One region of the Pantoea sp. NSTU24 genome, then DNA from elsewhere that is predicted to be linked to it. Evidence: riboswitches for the same ligand, from Rfam matches in the RefSeq annotation. Region 1 holds a riboswitch; each other region holds the start of a gene.
The links. A riboswitch is a leader RNA that binds a small molecule or an ion and turns the genes downstream of it on or off. The one in region 1 is predicted to bind thiamine pyrophosphate.
Positions count from the first base shown of each region.

Region 1 (7,063 bases):
GTGCCAGAGGGATATCATCGAAGCCGATCACCGAAACCTGCTCAGGCACCGCAATCTGGCATTCCGTCAGACGTTTAATCGCCCCAATCGCCATTTCATCGTTACTCGCCACCAGTGCGCTGAATGTTACTGCACGCGCCAGCAGCATATCCACAGCGGCCATGCCGCTCTGTGCCGTCCATTTACCCGCCACGATGCGCGCCGGATCAGCCTCGATGCCCGCCGAGGTCAGCGCAGCACGATAACCGGAGAGGCGCTCAATACCGGTTGTTGAGTCCGGCGAGCCGGTGATAAACGCAATATCCCGGTGTCCCTGTGCCAGCAGATGGCTTACCGCCATGGCGCTGCTGGCATGCTGATCGCTGAAAATGCAGTAGCTCTGGTTGATACGCAGCCGCCGGTTGATAACCAGAATCGGCTTATTATGTCGGGAGATAATAGCATCCAGTGCATCAATGCTCAGGAAGCGCGGGTAGATGATGATGCCGTCACAGCGCAGATCGAGCAGAAACTCGATCGCTGCCTGCTCCTGCTCCGCAGAATGCTTACCGTCCGCCAGAATAAGCTGACGACCCTGCTGCTCCAGGATGCGCGCGGAGTGCGCCATCATTTCTGTAAAGTAGCTGCCGCTGTAGAGTGTGTTGGTCATCACCAGCCCGATGGTCTGAGAGGTGCGGGTTGCCAGATTCCGCGCCAGCAGATTGGGCCGGTAGCCGGTTTCAGCAATGGCCTGCAGGACCTGCTCCCGTTTTTGCTGGCCGACATAGCCATTGCCGGAGAGCACGCGTGACACGGTCGCTTTTGAGACGCCCGCCCGTTTTGCCACTTCCTGAATCGTTGCCATGATGCTGCTCCTCTGCTGCGTCCGTCATGCAGTCTACCTAAGCCACTCAATATTGGAAATATTTACCCGGCGTCGGCGCAAATGCCGCCCTGCTTCCCAAGTGATACGCTTCACAAAACCGAAAGCTGCCTGATTTTCGGGCTTGTCGGGAAGTGTAAAGCCCTTCATGATTTTGTGAAACCGGTTTCCTATCAGCCTGTCCGCAGGTACATAAAACATAAATTCTGACCGATTTACCCTACAGAGAAGAGCGATCATGCCCAGAAATTATGCCGAGGTGTCTCGCGCCATCGTTGATGCGCTAGGCGGCCTCACCAACATCGAAGCCGTAACGCACTGTATGACGCGTCTGCGGTTTGTAGTGAAGGATGACACGCAGATTGACTATCCCAGGCTCAAAGCGATTCACGGCGTGCTGGGCGTGGTGCATAACGATACCCAGTGTCAGGTAATTATCGGAAACACAGTATCGCAGGCTTATCAGGCACTGCTGGAACTGGGCTCACCGGGTGCCTCATCCAGCGCACCGGTGAAACGTAAAATCACGTTCAGGCGGATTGGCGCGGGCATACTGGATGCGCTGGTCGGCACGATGTCGCCGTTAATTCCGGCCATTATCGGCGGATCGATGGTGAAACTGCTGGCGATGATTCTGGATATGGCGGGACTGTTTGACAAAGGCTCGTCAACCCTGGTGATCCTCAACGTCATCGGCGACGGCGCATTTTTCTTCCTGCCCGTCATGGTGGCGGCCTCGGCAGCACTGAAATTCAAAACCAACATGTCGCTGGCGATCGCGATTGCCGGTGTGCTGGTTCATCCCACCTTTATCGATCTGATGGCGAAAGCCGCGCAGGGGCAGCCGGTAGAGTTTGCCCTGATTCCGGTGACAGCGGTGAAATACACCTACACCGTCATCCCGGCACTGGTGATGACCTGGATCCTGTCGCACATTGAGCGCGGCGTGGACCGCATCACGCCTGCCGTGACGAAAAACTTCCTGAAACCGATGCTGATTGTGCTGATTGCCGCGCCCATCGCCATTGTGCTGATTGGCCCGATTGGCATCTGGATCGGCAGCGGCATCTCTGCACTGGTCTATACCGTTCATGACTATCTTGGCTGGCTTTCTGTGGCCATCATGGGGGCGATCTGGCCGCTGCTGGTGATGACCGGGATGCACCGGGTCTTTACGCCAACCATCATCCAGACCATTGCTGAAACCGGAAAAGAGGGCATGGTGATGCCGTCTGAGATTGGCGCCAACCTGTCACTGGGTGGGTCGTCCCTGGCGGTGGCGTTTCGCACTAAAAACCGCGAACTGCGCCAGACCGCGCTGGCCGCAGCGGCCTCCGCAATTGTGGCGGGCATTTCAGAACCTGCACTGTATGGTGTGGCGGTTCGTCTGAAGCGACCACTGATCGCCTGCCTCATCAGCGGATTTATCTGCGGTGCCGTCGCGGGAATTGGCGGGCTGGCCAGTCATTCAATGGCCTCACCTGGCCTCTTTACCAGCGTCCAGTTTTTTGATCCTGCCAATCCGATGACGATCGTCTGGGTCGGCGCGGTAATGATTCTGTCCGTCGTGCTGTCATTTGTTCTGACGCTGTTACTGGGCTTCGAGGATATTCCGGAGACGGAACCGCAGCCCGCATCGCAGACCTCGCCCGTGACTGAACGTACTAACGCAATTAGCAGCCATTAAAGGAACCGGTCAACGCGACCAGAAAAAAAGAGGATTGCATGTCTGAATCAAGGTTTCCGCAAGGATTTTTATGGGGTGGCGCGCTGGCCGCGAACCAGAGTGAAGGTGGCTTTCGCGAGAGCGGAAAAGGCTTAACTACTGTTGATATGATCCCACATGGTCCGCACCGTATGCCGGTCAAGCTGGGGCTGGAAAAGCGATTTACCCTGCGTGACGATGAGTTCTATCCCAGCCATGAGGCTATCGATTTCTATCATCGCTACCGGGAAGATATTGCGCTGATGGCAGAGATGGGGTTCAGCGTGTTCCGTACCTCCATTGCCTGGAGTCGGCTCTATCCGAATGGAGATGAGCTGACGCCTGCCCCGGCTGGCATCGCCTTCTACCGTGCGGTGTTTGAGGAGTGCCGCAAATACGGTATCGAACCGCTGGTCACGCTCTGCCATTTTGATGTGCCGATGCATCTGGTCACCGAATATGGCTCATGGCGCAACAGGAAGATGGTCGACTTCTTCGCCCGCTACGCCCGCAGCTGCTTTGAAGCGTTTGATGGTCTGGTGAAGTACTGGCTGACCTTCAACGAGATTAATATTCTGCTGCACAGTCCGTTCTCTGGTGCAGGCTTAGTGTTTGAACCCGGTGAGAATAAGGAGCAGGTTAAGTATCAGGCGGCGCATCATGAGCTGGTCGCCAGCGCCCTGGTGACGCGCATCGCGCATGAGGTGAACCCGGCGAATCAGGTCGGCTGCATGCTGGCAGGCGGGAACTTCTACCCGTGGTCCAGCAAACCAGAAGATGTCTGGGCGGCGCTGGAAAAGGATCGTGAGAACCTCTTCTTTATCGACGTGCAGGCACGGGGCGCGTATCCCGCTTATGCCGCCCGCCTGTTCCGGGAAAAGGGGATTACGCTTGAGATCGCCGACGGGGATGATGAGATCCTGAAAAACAGCGTCGATTTTGTCTCGTTCAGCTATTACGCCTCACGCTGCGCCTCGGCAGAAATGAATGAGCAAAACAGCAGCGCCGCCAATGTGGTGAAATCCCTGACTAACCCACACGTGCCGCGCAGCGAATGGGGTTGGGGCATCGATCCACTCGGCTTACGCATCACCATGAATATGATGTATGACCGCTATCAGAAGCCGCTGTTCCTGGTGGAAAATGGTCTGGGCGCGCGCGATGAGATCGATGATAACGGCGAGATCAATGACGATTACCGCATCAGCTATCTTCGTGAACATATCCGCGCGATGGGTGATGCCATTGAAGATGGCGTGCCGGTGCTGGGCTACACCAGCTGGGGCTGCATCGATCTGGTGGCGGCCTCAACCGGAGAGATGAGCAAGCGCTATGGCTTTGTTTATGTTGACCGCGACGATCGCGGAAACGGCACGCTGGCGCGCATGCGTAAAAAGTCATTCTGGTGGTACAAAAAAGTGATCGCCAGCAACGGCACCGATCTTGAGTGACACCGTCACACAGGGCCGGTAATGTGCCCGTCAGCAGCAGTGGCAGAGACGCTCAACGGCCTCTCTGCCGATTGTGCTCTGGCAGAAATTATCGTATAACCACTGTCTCCGAGGGGTGTCCTGTAACGGGCTGAGATGGCGTAAGCCGAACCCTTTGAACCTGATCTGGGTCATGCCAGCGAAGGGACGGGTCGGCAGATTCTTCTGTCTTATCTCCTGCATTATCCCCTGTTCCAGACCGTATGCCCGGATCTCCCTGACAACCGGAGATCCTATGTCACGTCCGCTTTTCGATACCGGCTTTTATGGCCGTCTGCGCCAGCAGGCGGGTCCCCACTGGCACGCCTATGTTGCGCATGACTTCGTGCAGCAACTCGGCCAGGGTACGCTGCCCGCCGCCGCTTTCCGGCATTATCTGGTGCAGGACTACCAGTTTCTGCTGCACTTTGCCCGCGCCTGGGGCCTGCTGATCAGCAAACTCACCGATCCAGACGCGCTGCGTCATGCGACCACCTCACTTAATGCCATCATCAATGAACTGCCGTTGCACCAGACTTACTGCCGGCAATGGGGCATCAGCGAAACCGATATGGCCGCAGAACCTGAAGCAATGGACACGCTGAACTACACCCGCTATGTGCTGGATGTCGGCCACACCGGCGATGCGCTGGCGTTGATGCCCTGCGTCGCCGGTTATGCCGAGATCGGCCTGAACCTGCTGCACGACCCATCTACCCGCTTTGAAGGTAATCCTTATGCGGCGTGGATAGAGAACTACGGCGATAAAAGCTATCTGACGGGCGTTCGCCGCTCGCTCTCCCTGTTTGAACGGCTGGCGCATGAGTGCGCCGGTGAAGCACGATTTGATCAGCTGACGGACATTTTCACCACAGCGACCCGGCTGGAATCGGCTTTCTGGCAGATGGGGCTGAATCAGGTGACCAGCCTGGAGAATGACGCATGAGGATCACGACCCTGCCTGCCGCACCGGGGATTCTGGTGCGTCAGCTCACCCTGAATTTCGGGCTGCAGCCGCTCTTCAGTCAGCTTGATCTGGAAATTGCAGGCGGAAAAATCACCGCGCTGCTCGGGGCCAGCGGCGTCGGTAAAAGCAGCCTGATGCGGGTCATTGCCGGACTGACACCACCCGTCGCCGGAGAAGTCAGCGGCAGCGATGGGCTGCCGCTGACCGGCCGCATCGCCTGGATGGGGCAGCAGGATCTGCTCTATCCCTGGCTGACGATAGAACAGAATGTCTGCCTTGCCAGCCGTCTGCGCGGGGAAAAGGCTGACCCCGGCCGGGCGCGGCATCTTCTTGCGCAGGTCGGGCTGAGCCACTGCGCCCGCGCACGGCCTGCGACGCTCTCCGGTGGGATGCGGCAGCGGGCGGCACTGGCGCGTACGCTCTATACCCGTCAGCCCGTCGTTCTGATGGACGAGCCCTTCTCGGCGCTGGATGCCCTGACCCGCAGTCAGATTCAGACGCTGGCCGCAGAGGTGCTGGCCGATCATACGGTCCTGCTGATTACTCATGATGTGGCGGAAGCCTGCCGGCTCGCGCACCATTGTCTGGTCATCGGTCCGGCGGGCGTTGAAGCCTGCCCGCCTCTACCGGGAGAGCCGCCCCGCGCCGCCGATGACCTCCATGTTATCCGGAGTCAGGCCACACTGCTGAAACAGCTGAGCAGGGTAGCCGGATGAGATTACAGGCAGGCTTTAACGGCTTTCGCCGTATCCTGATGATCGCCGCCGGGCTGATTGCAGTGTGGTGGCTTGCCACACTGACCGCTGTTCCGGCCTTTCTGCTGCCCTCACCCGCCTCGGTCGCCGCCGCGCTGTGGCAGAACGCGGACTACCTGATGCATCACACGCTGATCACCCTGTCCGAGATCCTCAGCGGCATGGTTGCCGGCGTACTGCTGGGTGGCGCACTGGCGCTGGGCATGACCTTTTCGCCGGGGCTGCGGCGCTGGATGATGCCGCTGGTGATCATCAGCCAGGCGATCCCGGTCTTTGCCCTGGCTCCATTGCTGGTGCTCTGGTTTGGCTTCGGCATGGGAGCAAAAGTCGCAATGGCGATTCTGGTGATCTTCTTTCCCGTAACCGCCACCTTTTCTGATGGCCTGCGTCGCGTCACACCTGGCTACCTCGATCTGGCTCGCACCCTGGGCGCGTCACAGGCCACGCAGGTGTGGCATGTCCGGCTGCCCGCCGCGCTGCCTGCGCTGGGCTCCGGCCTGCGTATGGCTGCAGCGGTCGCGCCCATTGGTGCCATCATCGGCGAATGGGTCGGTTCAGCCGAAGGGCTGGGATACGTGATGCTGAACGCTAATGCCCGGATGCAGAGTGACCTCTGTTTCGCTGCCCTGTTTATTCTGGTGCTGATGACGCTGGCCCTGTGGCTGACGCTCGACCGTCTGCTGCGCCGCCTGATCGCCTGGGCACCGGAAACCCCCTGATGACCTCACTGATGAGAAACGCTATGACAAAAATGCCCTTGTTTATTCTGCTAATCAGCGCCTCCCTCGCCGCCCGGGCGCAGACGATGGAAAAAATGACCCTGGTGCTCGACTGGTATATCAATCCCGATCACGCCCCGCTGCTGGTGGCTCAGCAGAGCGGTGCCTTTGCCGCAGAGGGGCTGGAGGTGACGATGATCCCGCCCTCCGACCCTGCGCTGCCGCCGCGTCTGGTGGCCGCGAAGCAGGCTGACCTCGCCATCACCTATCAGCCGCAGTTGCACTTCTTTGCCGATCAGGGCCTGCCGCTGATGCGGGTCGGTACGCTGGTCGATACGCCCCTGAATACCCTGATGACGCTGGATAAATCCATCCGGCAGCCGGGCGATCTGAAAGGCAAGCGCATCGGTTACTCCGTCAGCGGCATCGAGCAGGCAACGCTGGCCACCATGCTGGCCCACAACGGGGTGAGCAGTGACCAGGTTAAACTGGTTAACGTCAACTTTCAGCTGACCAGTGCCCTGCTGACCGGCCAGGTGGATGCGGTCATCGGCGGCTATCGCAATATTGAAGCGCTGGAACTGAA
Region 1 covers NZ_JBKIWZ010000003.1:343,040-350,102, forward strand. The annotation lists gene ACLHDD_RS20150 (LacI family DNA-binding transcriptional regulator) at 1-844, opposite strand, end outside; gene ascF (PTS cellobiose/arbutin/salicin transporter subunit IIBC) at 1,101-2,549, shown strand; gene ACLHDD_RS20160 (6-phospho-beta-glucosidase) at 2,588-4,018, shown strand; TPP riboswitch at 4,120-4,222, shown strand; gene ACLHDD_RS20165 (TenA family protein) at 4,293-4,982, shown strand; gene ACLHDD_RS20170 (ABC transporter ATP-binding protein) at 4,979-5,719, shown strand; gene ACLHDD_RS20175 (ABC transporter permease) at 5,716-6,477, shown strand; gene ACLHDD_RS20180 (ABC transporter substrate-binding protein) at 6,501-7,063, shown strand, end outside.

Region 2 (7,063 bases), on a different contig from region 1:
TCGGGGACAAGAATCAGGTGCGCCAGATGATCGGCGCGCATCTGGGCCGCAGCTTCCGCCAGGGCAAGCATATCCTGCGGGTGCTCTACTATCGGCCACTGCTCAACCTGCTGCCTGGCTCACCGCTGCGGCGCTCGGAAACCCATATTGCGCGCCAGATCTTCAATGGCCTGACGCGAATAAATGAGGAAAACGGGGAAGCCGAGCCGGACATTGCCCATCACTGGCAGCAGACCTCGCCGCTTCACTGGCGTTTCTTTCTGCGCCCGGCAATTCGTTTCCATCACGGCAGAGAGCTGGAGATGGAGGATGTGCTGGCCACGCTGGCGCGTCAGCGCCCGCACCCGCTCTTCGCCCATATTGCAGAGATCGCCTCGCCCGCTCCCTGGACGCTCGACATCCACTTAAGCCAGCCCGACGCGTGGCTGCCCTGGCTGCTCGGCAGCGTGAGTGCAATGATCCTGCCACGCGAATGGCCCACCCTGCCCGACTTTGCCCGCCAGCCGGTGGGCACCGGCCCCTACCGGGTGATCCGCAATCAGGCGAGTCAGCTGAAGATTGAAGCTTTTGATGACTACTTTGGTTTTCGCGCCCTGATTGATGATGTCTCTATCTGGGTGCTGCCCGACATCAGCGATGAGCTGGTCTACGCCGGTGTCCGTCTGCAGGGCGACAGGGGGAGCACTGATGAGGTTCAGGAAGAGAGCCGTCTGGAGGAAGGGTGCTACTACCTGCTGTTCGACCAGCGTTCCGCGCTGGGCCGTAATGCGGCGGTCCGGCGCTGGGTGAGCTATCTGTTTAACCCCATCGCCCTGCTCAACCACGCGGGCGTCGGGTATCAGCGCTACTGGTTCCCGGCCTACGGCCTGCTGCCGCGCTGGCATCACCGCCGCGACCTGAAGCCGGTCGAAAAACCGTCCGGCCTGACCCACCTGACGCTGACCTGGTACAGCCAGCACGTCGAGCATGAGGGTATCGCCAATGCACTGCGGCCGCTGCTGGCTCAGCATGGCGTGACACTGGTGACCCGCGAGATCGACTACGAAAGCTGGTATCAGGGCCAGGCGGAAAGTGACATCTGGCTCGGCAGCGTGAACTTCACCCTGCCACTGAACTATTCGCTGTTTGCACAGCTGTATGAGGTCCCGCTGCTGCACCACTGCCTGCCCATCGACTGGCATGGGGAAGCCGCGCGCTGGCGCGAAAAAACGCTGCCACTGGCCGAATGGAGCAAGCAGTTAGTCGAGGAAGCAGGTCTGCATCCGTTGTTTCACCACTGGCTGCTGCTGGAAGGCCAGCGCAGTATGCGTGGCGTCCGGATGAATACGCTGGGCTGGTTCGATTTTAAATCGGCCTGGTTCGCGCCACCGGCGCTGTAACGCTTTCGCCACGCCGCTGAAATGACTAGAATGTGGCGTTCTCAACGGGGTGCCGCCTGCCACCAGCAAGCAGCTGAGAGAGACCCGTCGAACCTGATTCGGTTAATACCGACGTAGGGATTTGAGAGGCCTCAGTGCTCAGATCCTTTGCGACTCATCCCCTATTCTCCTGAAGGAGCGCAAAGTGTTAAACAAAGTTCTGCCGGTCCTGTTGTTACTCTCCGCCCCCGTTCTGGCGGCTAAGCCGGTGCTCACGGTCTATACCTATGACTCTTTCTCGGCCGACTGGGGCCCTGGCCCGGCAGTAAAAAAAGCCTTTGAAGCCCGCTGCAACTGCGAACTGAAATTTGTCACGCTGGAAGATGGCGTCTCGCTGCTGAACCGCGTGCGGATGGAAGGTAAAAACAGCAAGGCGGATGTGGTGCTGGGACTGGACAACAATCTGGTCCAGGCGGCGCAGAAAACCGGCCTGTTCGCCAGAAGTCAGGTCGACACCGCCAGATTAACCCTGCCTGGTGGCTGGCATGACACGACCTTCATTCCCTTCGACTATGGCTACTTCGCTTTTGTCTATGACAAAACCCGGCTGAAAAACCCGCCGAAAAGCCTGAAAGAGCTGGTCGACAGCCCGCAGAAGTGGCGGGTTATCTACGAAGATCCCCGCACCAGCACACCGGGTTTAGGTCTGCTGCTCTGGATGCAGAAAGTCTATGGTGATCAGGCACCGCAGGCGTGGCAGAAGCTGGCGCAGAAAACCGTGACGGTGACTAAAGGCTGGAGTGAAGCCTATGGCCTGTTCCTGAAAGGGGAAAGCGATCTGGTGCTGAGCTACACCACGTCACCGGCTTATCACATTATCGAAGAGAAGAAAGAGAATTATGCGGCCGCCCCGTTTGCCGAAGGCCACTATCTGCAGGTCGAAGTCGCCGCGCAGTTAGCCAGCAGCAAACAGCCCGAGCTGGCGCAGCAGTTCATGACGTTTATGGTCTCCCCCGACTTCCAGCACACCATTCCAACCGGCAACTGGATGTACCCGGTGACCGCCACACCGCTGCCAGCCGGTTTTAACGCCCTGACGGTGCCCGCCACTGCGCTGCAGTTCTCGCCGGAAGAGGTCGCCAGCCAGCGCGCCAGCTGGATTAGCCAGTGGCAACGCGCAGTCAGTCGCTGATGCCGCGCTGGCTGCTACCCGGCTCATTCGCCACGCTGCTGTTAACCCTGGTGGCGTTTCTGGCCTTCGGCGCGCTCTGGCGCGCCGCACCGGAAACCGACCTGCGCAGCGTGCTGCAGGATGATTACCTGCGCCATGTCATCGCGTTCTCATTCGGTCAGGCACTGCTCTCTGCGCTGCTGTCACTGCTGCCCGCCCTGCCGCTGGCACGGGCGCTCTATCGTCGCCGCTTTCCGGGCCGTCAGCTGTTGCTGCGCCTGTGCGCCATGACCCTGGTGCTGCCGGTGCTGGTGGCGATATTTGGTCTGCTGACGGTTTACGGACGTACCGGCTGGCTGGCGCAGCTCTGCCAGTGGGCCGGGATTGGCTATCACTTCTCGCCTTATGGGCTGTCAGGCATTCTGCTGGCGCACGTCTTCTTTAACCTGCCGCTGGCGACGCGTCTGCTGCTGCAGGCGCTGGAGCAGATCCCGGCGGAGCAGCGTCAGCTGACGGCTCAGCTCGGCCTGCGCGGCTGGCATCAGTTTCGTCTGCTGGAGTGGCCGTGGCTGCGGCGTCAGCTGCTGCCTGCCGGGGCGCTGATTTTTATGCTCTGTTTTGCCAGCTTTGCCACCGTGCTGTCGCTGGGCGGCGGTCCGCAGGCGACCACCATCGAACTGGCCATCTTCCAGGCTCTGAGTTATGACTATGATCCCGGCCGCGCCGCCCTGCTGGCAATGATCCAGCTCGGCTGCTGCCTGACGCTGGTGCTGCTCAGTCAGCGCTTCAGCAAGGCGATTCCCGCCGGAAGCAGCCAGCTCAGCGGCTGGCGCGATCCGCAGGATTCGCGTGCGGCACAGCTGATTGATGCGCTGCTGATCCTGCTGGCGCTGCTCCTGCTGCTGCCCCCGCTGGCGGCGGTGGTCGTCGAGGGTCTGCACGGCGGCATACGGGGTGCGCTGGCGCAGCCAGCACTCTGGCAGGCGACCTTCACCTCGCTGCGAATCGCCACGGGCGCGGGGCTGCTCTGCGTGGTGCTGACGATGATGCTGCTGTGGAGCAGCCGCGAGCTGCGGCTGCGTCAGCGTCCGATGGCCGCACAGCTGATCGACACCAGCGGCATGCTGATCCTGGCGATGCCCGGCATTGTCCTCGCCACCGGCTTTTTCCTGCTGTTCAACACCACGATCGGCCTGCCCGACTCGGCAGAGGGGCTGGTGATCTTTACCAATGCGCTGATTGCCATTCCTTATGCCATGAAAGTGCTGGAAAACCCGATGCGGGATGTCGCGGAGCGTTATGGCAGACTCTGTGATTCGCTGGCTATCCACGGCTGGAACCGGCTGCGGCTGATTGAGCTGCGGGCGCTGAAGCGTCCGCTGGCGCAGGCGCTGGCCTTTGCCTGCGTCCTGTCGGTGGGCGATTTTGGCGTGGTGGCGCTATTTGGTAGTGCCGACTTCCACACGCTGCCGTTTTACCTTTATCAGCAGATAGGGGCCTATCGCGGCGCGGATGGTGCAGTCACTGCCCTGTTGCTGCTGCTGCTCTGCCTGTTGCTGTTCACGCTAATGGAAAAATTGCCAGGTCGCCATGCTGACTCTCGATAACCTTACCTACCTCTATCAGCATCTGCCGATGCGCTTCAGCCTTCATGCCGCACGCGGCGAGCGCATCGCCATTCTCGGCCCCAGCGGCGCGGGTAAAAGCACCCTGCTGAGCCTGATCGCCGGTTTCCTGTCGGTGAACCAGGGCTCCCTGATTATCGAGGGCCAGGATCATACGCACAGCGTCCCGGCCAGACGACCGGTGTCGATGCTGTTTCAGGAAAATAACCTCTTTCCGCACCTCAGCGTGCAGCAGAATATGGGGCTGGGGCTGCATCCGGGATTGAAGCTTACGGCACAGCAGCGTCAGGAACTGGTCACGCTGGCCGCGCAGGTGGGCCTGGGCGATCTGCTGACGCGTCTGCCAGGCGAACTGTCGGGCGGCCAGCGACAGCGGGTCGCGCTGGCCCGCTGCCTGCTGCGGAATCGGCCAGTGCTGCTGCTGGATGAGCCTTTCTCGGCGCTCGATCCGGCATTGCGTGGAGAGATGCTCCAGCTGGTGCGTTCGGTATGCGACGCGCGTGGCATCACCCTGCTGATGGTGTCGCACAGTCTGGAAGATGCACAGCAGATTGCCGCACGCAGCGTGGTGATCGTGGATGGCCGGGTTTACTGGGATGGCGAAACCCGACAGCTGCTGTCGGGCGAGACGCGGGAAGCCGATGTCCTCGGTATCCCGCGTCGTTAAGCCGGTCAGGCGATAAAGACCTGCCACAGCAGATGGCGGAAAACCGGCATCATCGGATGGAACTGGATGCCGACGAACGCTGCTACGGCGACGATCAGCCCCAGCGGGCCTGCCCAGCGCAGACGTTCCGGCGGCAGCCAGGCGGTAGCCCAGTCGCGGCTTTTGCCGCTGCGCCACCAGCGCCAGCATAACCAGCCGCCCAGCCAGATCAGCAGTGCAGCCCCCAGCAACAGCCACTTAAAGCTGCCGCCCTGCGCGGCCTTTGGCACATCAATCGCCACGCCCGCCAGAATGCCGGGCAGCAGATAGAGCGGTGGCCAGAGGATGCAGCCGATGATGTTCGGCGGCAGGAACTTACGTACCGGCAGCTCCAGCATGCCAGCTGCCAGTGGGATCAGCGGCCGCGTCGGCCCCACAAAGCGCCCGACCAGGATGGTAAACATGCTGTGCTGATGCAGGGCGTGCTCGGTTTTATCCAGCAGCCCCGTGTACTTCTGCAGATATTTCCAGCGGTGCAGCGGCCCCTGGAATTTCCAGCCGATACCGTAGGACACCCAGTCACCAATCAGACAGCCCGCAAAGCCCGCAGCCCAGGCCGGATAGAGGCCAAGCTCGCCGCTGCCGACCAGCGCGCCCAGGCTGGCCATCATTACCGTGCCTGGCAGCAACAGCCCGACCAGCGCCAGCGACTCCAGAAACGTCACCAGCGCAACGGCAAACAGCGCCCATTCCAGGGACTGTGTAATCAGTTGTTGAATCCAGGCTTCCATAATCATCCTTAGCAAAAGCAGAAGGCTGGATTGTCCTGAGCCAGCCACACAGCGTCAAGGCAAGAATTGTAGGGCAATGTTGACAAAAGCCAGCTGCGGGAACTGTATAAATATCCATGGTATACTTAACGGGTTTTCTCATCCCTGAAATGCTGAGTCCGGAGAACTGCTGATGATGCCCCGCGCAGGTTTTGTGCTCACCCGCCACTGGCGCGACAGCCCGCATGGCACGGAAATTATCCTCTGGCTCGCCACCGATGCGGGCCCGCAGCGCGTAGTGCTGCCGGTGCAGGAGTCCGTGGCCTTTATTCCTGAGGTGTTTCAGGTGCAGGTGCGCGCGTTACTCCAGGATGAACGTCAGTTTCGGATTCAGTCGCTGGCGCTGAAAGATTTCCGTCGCCGCCCGGTTTTCGGCCTCTACTGCCCGCAGAACCGGCAGCTTCAGCGCATTGAAAAACGGCTGCGCGAACAGGGCATTCCGGTCTATGAGGCGGACATCCGCCCACCGGATCGCTATCTGATGGAACGTTTTATCACCGCGCCCGTCTGGTTTGATGGCGAACAGCAGGGTGACAGCGTGGTGAATGCGCGGCTCAAGCCGCATCCCGACTATCGCCCGCCCCTGAAGTGGGTGTCACTGGATATCGAAACCACCCAGCATGGTGAACTGTACTGCATCGGGCTGGAAGGCTGCGGTCAGCGTCAGGTCTACATGCTCGGCCCGGCCAACGGCGACGCCAGCGCCCTCGATTTTGACCTGATCTATCTCGACAGCCGTCCTCAGCTGATTGAGGCGCTGAATCAGTGGTTTGCCGAGCACGATCCGGATGTGCTGATTGGCTGGAATGTGGTGCAGTTTGACCTGCGCGTGCTGCAGAAACATGCCGACCGCTACGGCATTCCGCTGCGTCTGGGCCGCCAGCAGGCCGCGCTGGAGTGGCGTGAACATGGCTTCAAGCCTGGGGTTTTCTTCGCCCTTGCCAGCGGCCGCCTGATTATTGATGGCATCGAGGCCCTTAAATCGGCGTTCTGGGATTTCCCCTCCTTCAGCCTGGAGTCGGTGTCGCAGCAGCTGCTGGGCGAAGGGAAAGCGATCGATAATCCCTGGCAGCGCATGGAGGAGATCAACTGGCGCTTCGCCAACGATAAACCGGCGCTGGCGCGCTATAACCTGAAAGATTGCGAGCTGGTCACGCGCATTTTCCACAAGACGGCGATTATGCCGTTTCTGCTGGAGCGCGCGGCGGTCAACGGCCTGGCGGTGGATCGTCATGGCGGATCGGTGGCGGCTTTCAGTCATCTCTATATTCCCCGGATGCACCGCGCCGGGTTTGTCGCGCCCAACCGGGGAGATGTCGCGCCGGAAGCGAGTCCGGGCGGCTATGTGATGGATTCGCGCCCCGGCCTCTATGATTCCGTGCTGGTGCTGGACTATAAGAGCCTCTACCCCTCTATTATCCGCACCTTCCTGA
Region 2 covers NZ_JBKIWZ010000001.1:63,326-70,388, reverse strand. The annotation lists gene sgrR (HTH-type transcriptional regulator SgrR) at 1-1,379, shown strand, start outside; TPP riboswitch at 1,415-1,517, shown strand; gene thiB (thiamine ABC transporter substrate binding subunit) at 1,564-2,550, shown strand; gene thiP (thiamine/thiamine pyrophosphate ABC transporter permease ThiP) at 2,526-4,136, shown strand; gene thiQ (thiamine ABC transporter ATP-binding protein ThiQ) at 4,120-4,821, shown strand; gene ACLHDD_RS00260 (DedA family protein) at 4,827-5,591, opposite strand; gene polB (DNA polymerase II) at 5,767-7,063, shown strand, end outside.
Region 2: linked by a shared signal. The riboswitch ahead of thiB (thiamine ABC transporter substrate binding subunit) and the one ahead of ACLHDD_RS20165 (TenA family protein) in region 1 are both predicted to bind thiamine pyrophosphate.

Region 3 (7,063 bases), on a different contig from region 1:
CCCGCCCTGCGCTGGGCGTGGTGCTGGCGGCAGGGGGTTATCCGGGCGACTACGCACAGGGCGATCAGATCCATGGTCTGCCGCTGGAAGAGGTTACGGATGGCAAAGTCTTCCACGCCGGCACCCGTCTGGAAGAGGACCGGGTGCTGACGAACGGCGGCCGCGTGCTCTGTGTCACCGCGCTGGGTGAGGATGTGGCAGCTGCTCAACAGCGTGCCTATGAACTGACGAAGCCTATCTCCTGGCAGGGCAGTTTCTGCCGTCGCGATATCGGCTACCGCGCCATTAATCGCAAATAAGTTCAGGGGGCACCCGGTGCCCCCCTTTCCCTTCACATATCGTCTTCTGTCGGCTGCTGTGAGCACGCATCCTGCTGGCTCATCCGCAACAGCTGAACGCCTTCTGGCGCTTCAAGCCATGACACCATCAGCGGTGTCCGGGCATGACTCTGCTGCTGTGTCAGCCTCTGCAGCGCATCAGCGTCAAACGCCGGTCTGACCCGCTGACCTTCACAACGTGTCACTATCCCGTTTCCCTGCCAGTGTCCCTGCCTGAGGAACACCCGGCCGCTCAGCAGGGCATCGCTGAGGTTACGCATTCGCTGCGCATCAAACTTATAGAGCTCAACCGCATCGGGGCTGACCGCTTCACGGCGGCCTGCAAGCTGACGCTGCATAAAGGTAAGGCCACCGGTTTGGTCAAAGCGCAGAGTCACATCGTCAGGTGCATTTCCCTTTACCTGACGCTGAATGCTGGTCAGAGCATCTTCCAGCCAGACATAGTCCGTTACCTCGCCCTCACCGCCGCTGAACGGCGTATAGAGGGTGCGGATATGCACCGACTGATGATCGTTATTTTTACGCCAGATACGCACGACGCCGCGATCGGCAAGATAGCCGCTGGCAGAAAAGGGAGGAATATCCGGAGTGGCGCTACAGCCAAAAAGAAACAGGGAGAGAGACAGAACAGATAAACGCTGAAACAGCGGGGTCATGATGGCAGGCCTCTTAAACAAAAGGGGCGAAACGCCCCCTGTTTTAAAGCTTAACCGCAGTGCGACGTCTTACTTAACGGCGTCTTTCAGCGCTTTACCAGACACGAATGCCGGTACGTTTGCTGCAGCGATTTTGATCTCTTTGCCAGTCTGCGGGTTACGACCGGTACGCTCAGCGCGGTGGTTCACTTTAAAAGTACCAAAACCAACCAGTTGTACAGCATCACCATCTTTCAGAGACTCAGTAATCGCAGCCAGAGTTGATTCCAGCGCTGCCTTAGCCTGGGTTTTAGACAGGTCAGCTTTTTCTGCGATCACATCAATCAGTTGAGTCTTGTTCATAAGTTATCCTTAAAGTGTATTTATCGCTTGCTAAGCAACGAGTGCGAGGGAAAAGCCATATTCTGGCACTCTTCTGCCTGCACGCACCGATAGCCACAATTTTCAGCCCCCCAAATGTAGACCAGAGAGGGGGCCGATGTGAAGCCTCCAGGCGCGCTAATTCGGGCCTGAAGTCACGTTTTATCGCCTTACTGCTGGAAATTTATACCGATGTTGCTAATTCCCGCTTCACGCAGGTCAGATCGCAGACCCTTAATCAATTCCAGGTCGCGCTCTTCGCACTCCGCCAGCAGGCGGAAAATCTCCCACTGAAGGTCCCACTCATCAATGACAGCCGGGTTTTCACGCAGCTCTTCGTCGGTCATTTCGCGTCCGGCCTGAGTCATTTCCAGCATGGCCACCGTGGTAATTGAGGTCCTGCTGACTTCAATAGCATGCTCAAGCGTTTCCCCGCTCAGCTGCGCATGAACGACCTCACTCAATGCCACGCAGGCATCGATAGCCGGATAGACGCCGTAAACCTCAAACGCATCACCATCAGGAATGGCGGCTTCAAGTTTTTCCAGCTGGCTGTCGAAGTTAATCTTCGCATCTTTGACCGTCAGGCTTTCCCAGATCAGATCAAGAATACGACGATAGAGCGCCGGTTCGGCAAACTCAGTCTGCTCGCAGAACGCATGATAATTGGGATACATGCGTTCGCACAGGCAGGCCATAAAGGTCAGGTGCTGCCAGCTTTGCAGCTTTGCCAGACGCAGATGAACGGGGTTCTGTAACATAAAGGTGGCTCTTATTCGTTTCGCTGGCCGCAGTGTAACTGCAAAAGCGCAGCACAAACAGTGTTAAAGCGCGTTTTGCCAGCGCTGGAAAGCGGTTCGGTTAGAGGCGACCGCATCCGCCCAGCGTGTCGGTTCCGGCAGACGGTAACCGCGCGTACAGTTTTCGACCCACTGCAGCGCAGTATCCAGGCTGACCCGATGACCGGTGGCGACAAACAGCGGATTGCAGCGTTGCTTGCTGCGCCAGACCCAGCCTATCTGTTCGCCTTTGTCGATCAGCGGCTGACGACTGCCGGGCTGCGCGTCCGGCTCCTCAAAACGGCCACACAGGCGGCGCTTGGCCACCCCAATCGTCGGCACATCCACCAGCAGGCCAAAATGTGAGGCGACGCCGAGCCGTCTGGGATGGGAGATGCCGTGCCCGTCCACAAACAGCAGGTCCGGCTTCTGATCCAGCATCTGCCACGCCGCCATCAGCGCCGGATATTCCCGGAACGAGAGGAAGCCCGGAATGTAGGGCATCGTGGTTTCGATACGGGCGATGCGATGTTCCACCAGCTTCAGTGAGGGATATTCCAGCACGACCATTGCCGCCCGCGTGATCGCGCCTTCCTGCTCGAATCCCACGTCCGCCCCGCCAATAAAGCGGGGCGGCAGCACGTCGAAGTCATCCTCACGCACCACGTCAGCGGCGCGTTGAAGCTGCTCAGCGCGAAGTGCGGCAATATCCATGATTACTCCTGATGCCAGGGACGTGACAGACGGTGTACCGCCTCCACAAAGACGCCGGCATTTTCAGGCGGGACATCCTGATGAATACCGTGCCCCAGATTAAAGACGTGGCCGGTGCCCGCGCCAAAGCGCTCAAGGATACCCGCCACTTCCTGTTCGATACGCTCAGGGGCCGCATAGAGCATTGAGGGGTCCATGTTACCCTGCAGCGCCACTTTGTCGCCTACGCGACGGCGCGCATCATCGATATCGGTGGTCCAGTCGAGACCCAGCGCATCGCAGCCGGTGGCCGCCATCGCTTCCAGCCACTGTCCGCCTCCTTTGGTGAACAGCGTCACCGGCACACGGCGGCCGTCGTTTTCACGCAGCAGGCCATCGACAATTTTGTGCATGTAGTGGAGTGAGAACGCTCGGTAGTCACGACCGGTCAGTACGCCGCCCCAGGTATCAAACACCATGACGGACTGCGCACCAGCGCGGATCTGCGCGTTGAGATAGAGGATGACGCTGTCGGCCAGCTTGTCCAGCATCGCGTGCAGCGTGGCGGGCTCGGCATACATCATCTTCTTGATGCGGGTAAAGGCCTTGCTGCTGCCGCCTTCGACCATATAGGTCGCCAGCGTCCAGGGACTGCCTGAGAAGCCAATCAGCGGCAGGTCGCCGTTGAGATTTTTACGGATGGTGCGAACGGCATTCATCACATAGCCCAGTTCCATTTCCGGATCGGGCACCGGTAAACGCTCAACGTCCGCGCGGCAGGTCACAGGGTTTGCGAAACGCGGGCCTTCACCCGCTTCGAAATAGAGTCCCAGTCCCATCGCATCCGGAATAGTCAGGATGTCACTGAAGAGGATGGCGGCATCCAGCGGATAACGGCGCAGCGGCTGCAGGGTGACTTCACAGGCCAGCTCGGCGTTTTTGCACAGCGACATAAAATCGCCCGCCTGGGCGCGCGTCGCTTTGTACTCCGGCAAATAGCGCCCGGCTTGTCGCATCATCCATACCGGCGTGACATCGACCGGCTGACGTAACAGGGCACGCAAATAACGATCGTTCTTCAGTTCACTCATCTCAACACTCTCTCAATAACAGGCGTGTAGTGTAGCACTTTCACGCTTCCGCGCGGCACAGGGCGACGGTATCTTCAATCAGGCGGCGCGCCACGGTGCCCGGCGGAGGCAGCAGCGGCAAATCGTCGAAACGGAACCAGGCCGCATCCAGCAGCTCTTTACCGTCGTGCTGCAGATCGCCACTCTCATATTCCGCCACAAACGCGGTCATCAGCGATTGCGGGAAGGGCCACGGCTGAGAGGTGACGTAACGAACGTTTTTGATGCGGATATTGCTCTCTTCCATTACCTCACGGGCGACGGCCTGCTCCAGCGTTTCGCCGACTTCGACAAATCCTGCCAGTACGGTATAAACCTTATTGCGATGCCGGGCATGATTCGCCAGCAGAATTTCATCACCGCGACGAATGGCCACAATGATGCAGGGCGCGATCTGCGGATAGTAGCGTTCGCGGCAGTGACTGCACAGACAGGCAAACTCATGTTTGCTGTGATGCATTTCATGCCCGCAGTAGCCGCACCAGCGATGAGAGCGGTAGAACTCTGCCAGCTGCACGCCGCGCCCGGCCAGCTGAAACAGTTCCACATCCTGATCGATCAGCTGCCGCACCGAAAACATATCTGCTGAACGCGGCTCACAAATCAGCCAGACTTTTTCCCCCTGCCACTCGCCGATCGTCCGGGCTTTACTGCCCGTTAAACCAAACTTTTCAGCGTTTCCGTGGGGTAAATCACCTTGTGGCAACCAAAGTTTCTGTTCATGGCTGACAATCCACCATCCAGCGTCTACGCTTGAGATTTCGCATTGCATTTATTTCGTCATCCTTAGCGTCAAATCGCACGCTGAAGCCCTGATGTTAAGTGTGTAGATAAACAACTATAACTCACATGGAGTTAGATATGCTTAACCAGTTAGAAGTCCTGGCTGAACGCGTAGGTGGCAGTAATGAACTGGTCGACTCATGGCTTGAAGCGCGTCGGCAGCTGCTGGTGACCTATTATCACCTCGTCGGTCTTAAACCCAACAAAGAAGCGCTGACGCGTCTGGATGAGCAGGCGCTGGACAACTTCTGTCACGGTCTGGTCGACTACCTTTCTGCAGGTCACTTCAGTATTTATGAGCGCGTCATTAATGAAATGAGTGGTGACAGCCCGATGATTGCTGCCGCGCAGATCTATCCGCCGCTGGAAGCGAATACGGAACGTCTGATGCAGCTGTATGATGGTCACCTGCAGCAGGCAATTGATGATGAGAACTGCATGACTTTCCAGCAGGCGCTGTCTGAAGTGGGTGAAGTGCTGGAAGCCCGCTTTACGCTGGAAGATAAGCTGATTCAGCTCGCGTGGGATAATCAGCTGGCTACGCCGTCAGTGGCCAACGACAGCCAGATCGCCCGTCCGGCATAAGGCCGATTCACATCAGGGGTATTGAGATTATCCGGTAGCCCTTTTATGCTGAACAGGTTCTGAGGCAAAGACGCCAAAGAACTTTTTTATTTGTGCATTGAAATATCACGTTTTTACCGCTGAGGCCGCGCTAAGCGCCCGCGTAAAAACCGCTTCTTGTCGGAGTGCCCAGTCGGGCTGAGACCGTTAATTCGGGATCCGCGGAACCTGATCAGGTTAGAACCTGCGAAGGGAACAAGAGTAATCAGTCACTGTCTGCCAGCCGTTGTACGCTGTCTGTACGCTTACTCCTTCCGAACTCCGGACAAGCATCATTTCCCTTTAACAGGAAGATTGCTATGTCTGATCCTAAAATGACCCGTCGTGAACAACGTGCCCAGGCGCAGGAATTTATCCATTCCCTGCGGGGTGGCAGTGCGTTTCCCCGCTCCCGCCGTATCTGGATAACCGGCAGCCGGGAAGATATTCGCGTTCCGATGCGGGAAATCGCGCTGACGCCGACCCATACCGGCGGCAGCAAAGAAGCGCCACTCTATGAGCAGAATGAAGCCGTACCGGTTTATGACACGGCAGGGCCGTATGGCGATTCCGCCGCACAGATTGACGTGCATCGTGGCCTGGCGAAGCTGCGCGCTGGCTGGATTACTGAACGCGATGACAGTGAACCGCTGAGTCAGAACAGCTCCGGCTATACTCAGCAGCGGCTCGCTGATGAGGGGCTGGACCACCTGCGCTTCGACCAGTTGCCAACGCCGCGACGCGCCCGTGCAGGCCGCCGCGTCACGCAACTGCACTACGCCCGCCGGGGAATCGTCACCCCGGAGATGGAGTTCATCGCCCTGCGGGAAAATATGGGCCGGGATCGCATCCGCGGAGAAGTGCTGCGACAGCAGCATCCGGGCCACAGTTTTGGCGCGCACCTGCCCGCGGCTATCACGCCCGAATTTGTGCGTCAGGAGGTGGCGGCCGGTCGCGCCATTATCCCGGCCAATATCAACCATCCTGAATCGGAACCGATGATCATCGGCCGTAACTTTCTGGTTAAGGTCAACGCCAACATCGGTAATTCCGCCGTGACCTCTTCCATCGAGGAAGAAGTAGAGAAGCTGGTCTGGTCCACCCGCTGGGGGGCCGATACGGTGATGGATCTCTCTACCGGCCGCTATATCCATGAAACGCGCGAATGGATCCTGCGCAACAGCCCGGTGCCCATCGGTACTGTCCCGATTTATCAGGCGCTGGAAAAAGTGAATGGCGTGGCTGAATCACTGAACTGGGCAATCTTCCGGGACACGCTGCTTGAACAGGCGGAACAGGGCGTGGATTACTTCACCATCCATGCGGGCGTTTTGCTGCGCTATGTGCCGATGACGGCAAAGCGGCTGACTGGCATCGTGTCACGCGGCGGATCGATCATGGCGAAATGGTGTCTGTCGCACCATCAGGAGAACTTCCTCTATCAGCATTTCCGGGAAATCTGTGAAATCTGTGCCGCTTATGACGTCTCCCTGTCGCTGGGTGACGGTTTACGTCCGGGTTCAATTCAGGATGCCAATGACGAGGCGCAGTTTGCCGAGCTGCGCACCCTGGGCGAGCTGACCCGCATCGCCTGGGAATATGACGTTCAGGTGATGATTGAAGGACCGGGCCATGTGCCGATGCACATGATCCGCCGCAACATGACTGAACAGCTCGACCTGTGCGATGAAGCCCCCTTCTACACGCTAGGCCCGCTGACC
Region 3 covers NZ_JBKIWZ010000001.1:3,481,427-3,488,489, reverse strand. The annotation lists gene purD (phosphoribosylamine--glycine ligase) at 1-299, shown strand, start outside; gene ACLHDD_RS16575 (DUF1481 domain-containing protein) at 332-994, opposite strand; gene hupA (nucleoid-associated protein HU-alpha) at 1,064-1,336, opposite strand; gene ACLHDD_RS16565 (YjaG family protein) at 1,525-2,115, opposite strand; gene nfi (deoxyribonuclease V) at 2,179-2,847, opposite strand; gene hemE (uroporphyrinogen decarboxylase) at 2,850-3,917, opposite strand; gene nudC (NAD(+) diphosphatase) at 3,958-4,728, opposite strand; gene rsd (sigma D regulator) at 4,818-5,324, shown strand; TPP riboswitch at 5,475-5,575, shown strand; gene thiC (phosphomethylpyrimidine synthase ThiC) at 5,663-7,063, shown strand, end outside.
Region 3: linked by a shared signal. The riboswitch ahead of thiC (phosphomethylpyrimidine synthase ThiC) and the one ahead of ACLHDD_RS20165 (TenA family protein) in region 1 are both predicted to bind thiamine pyrophosphate.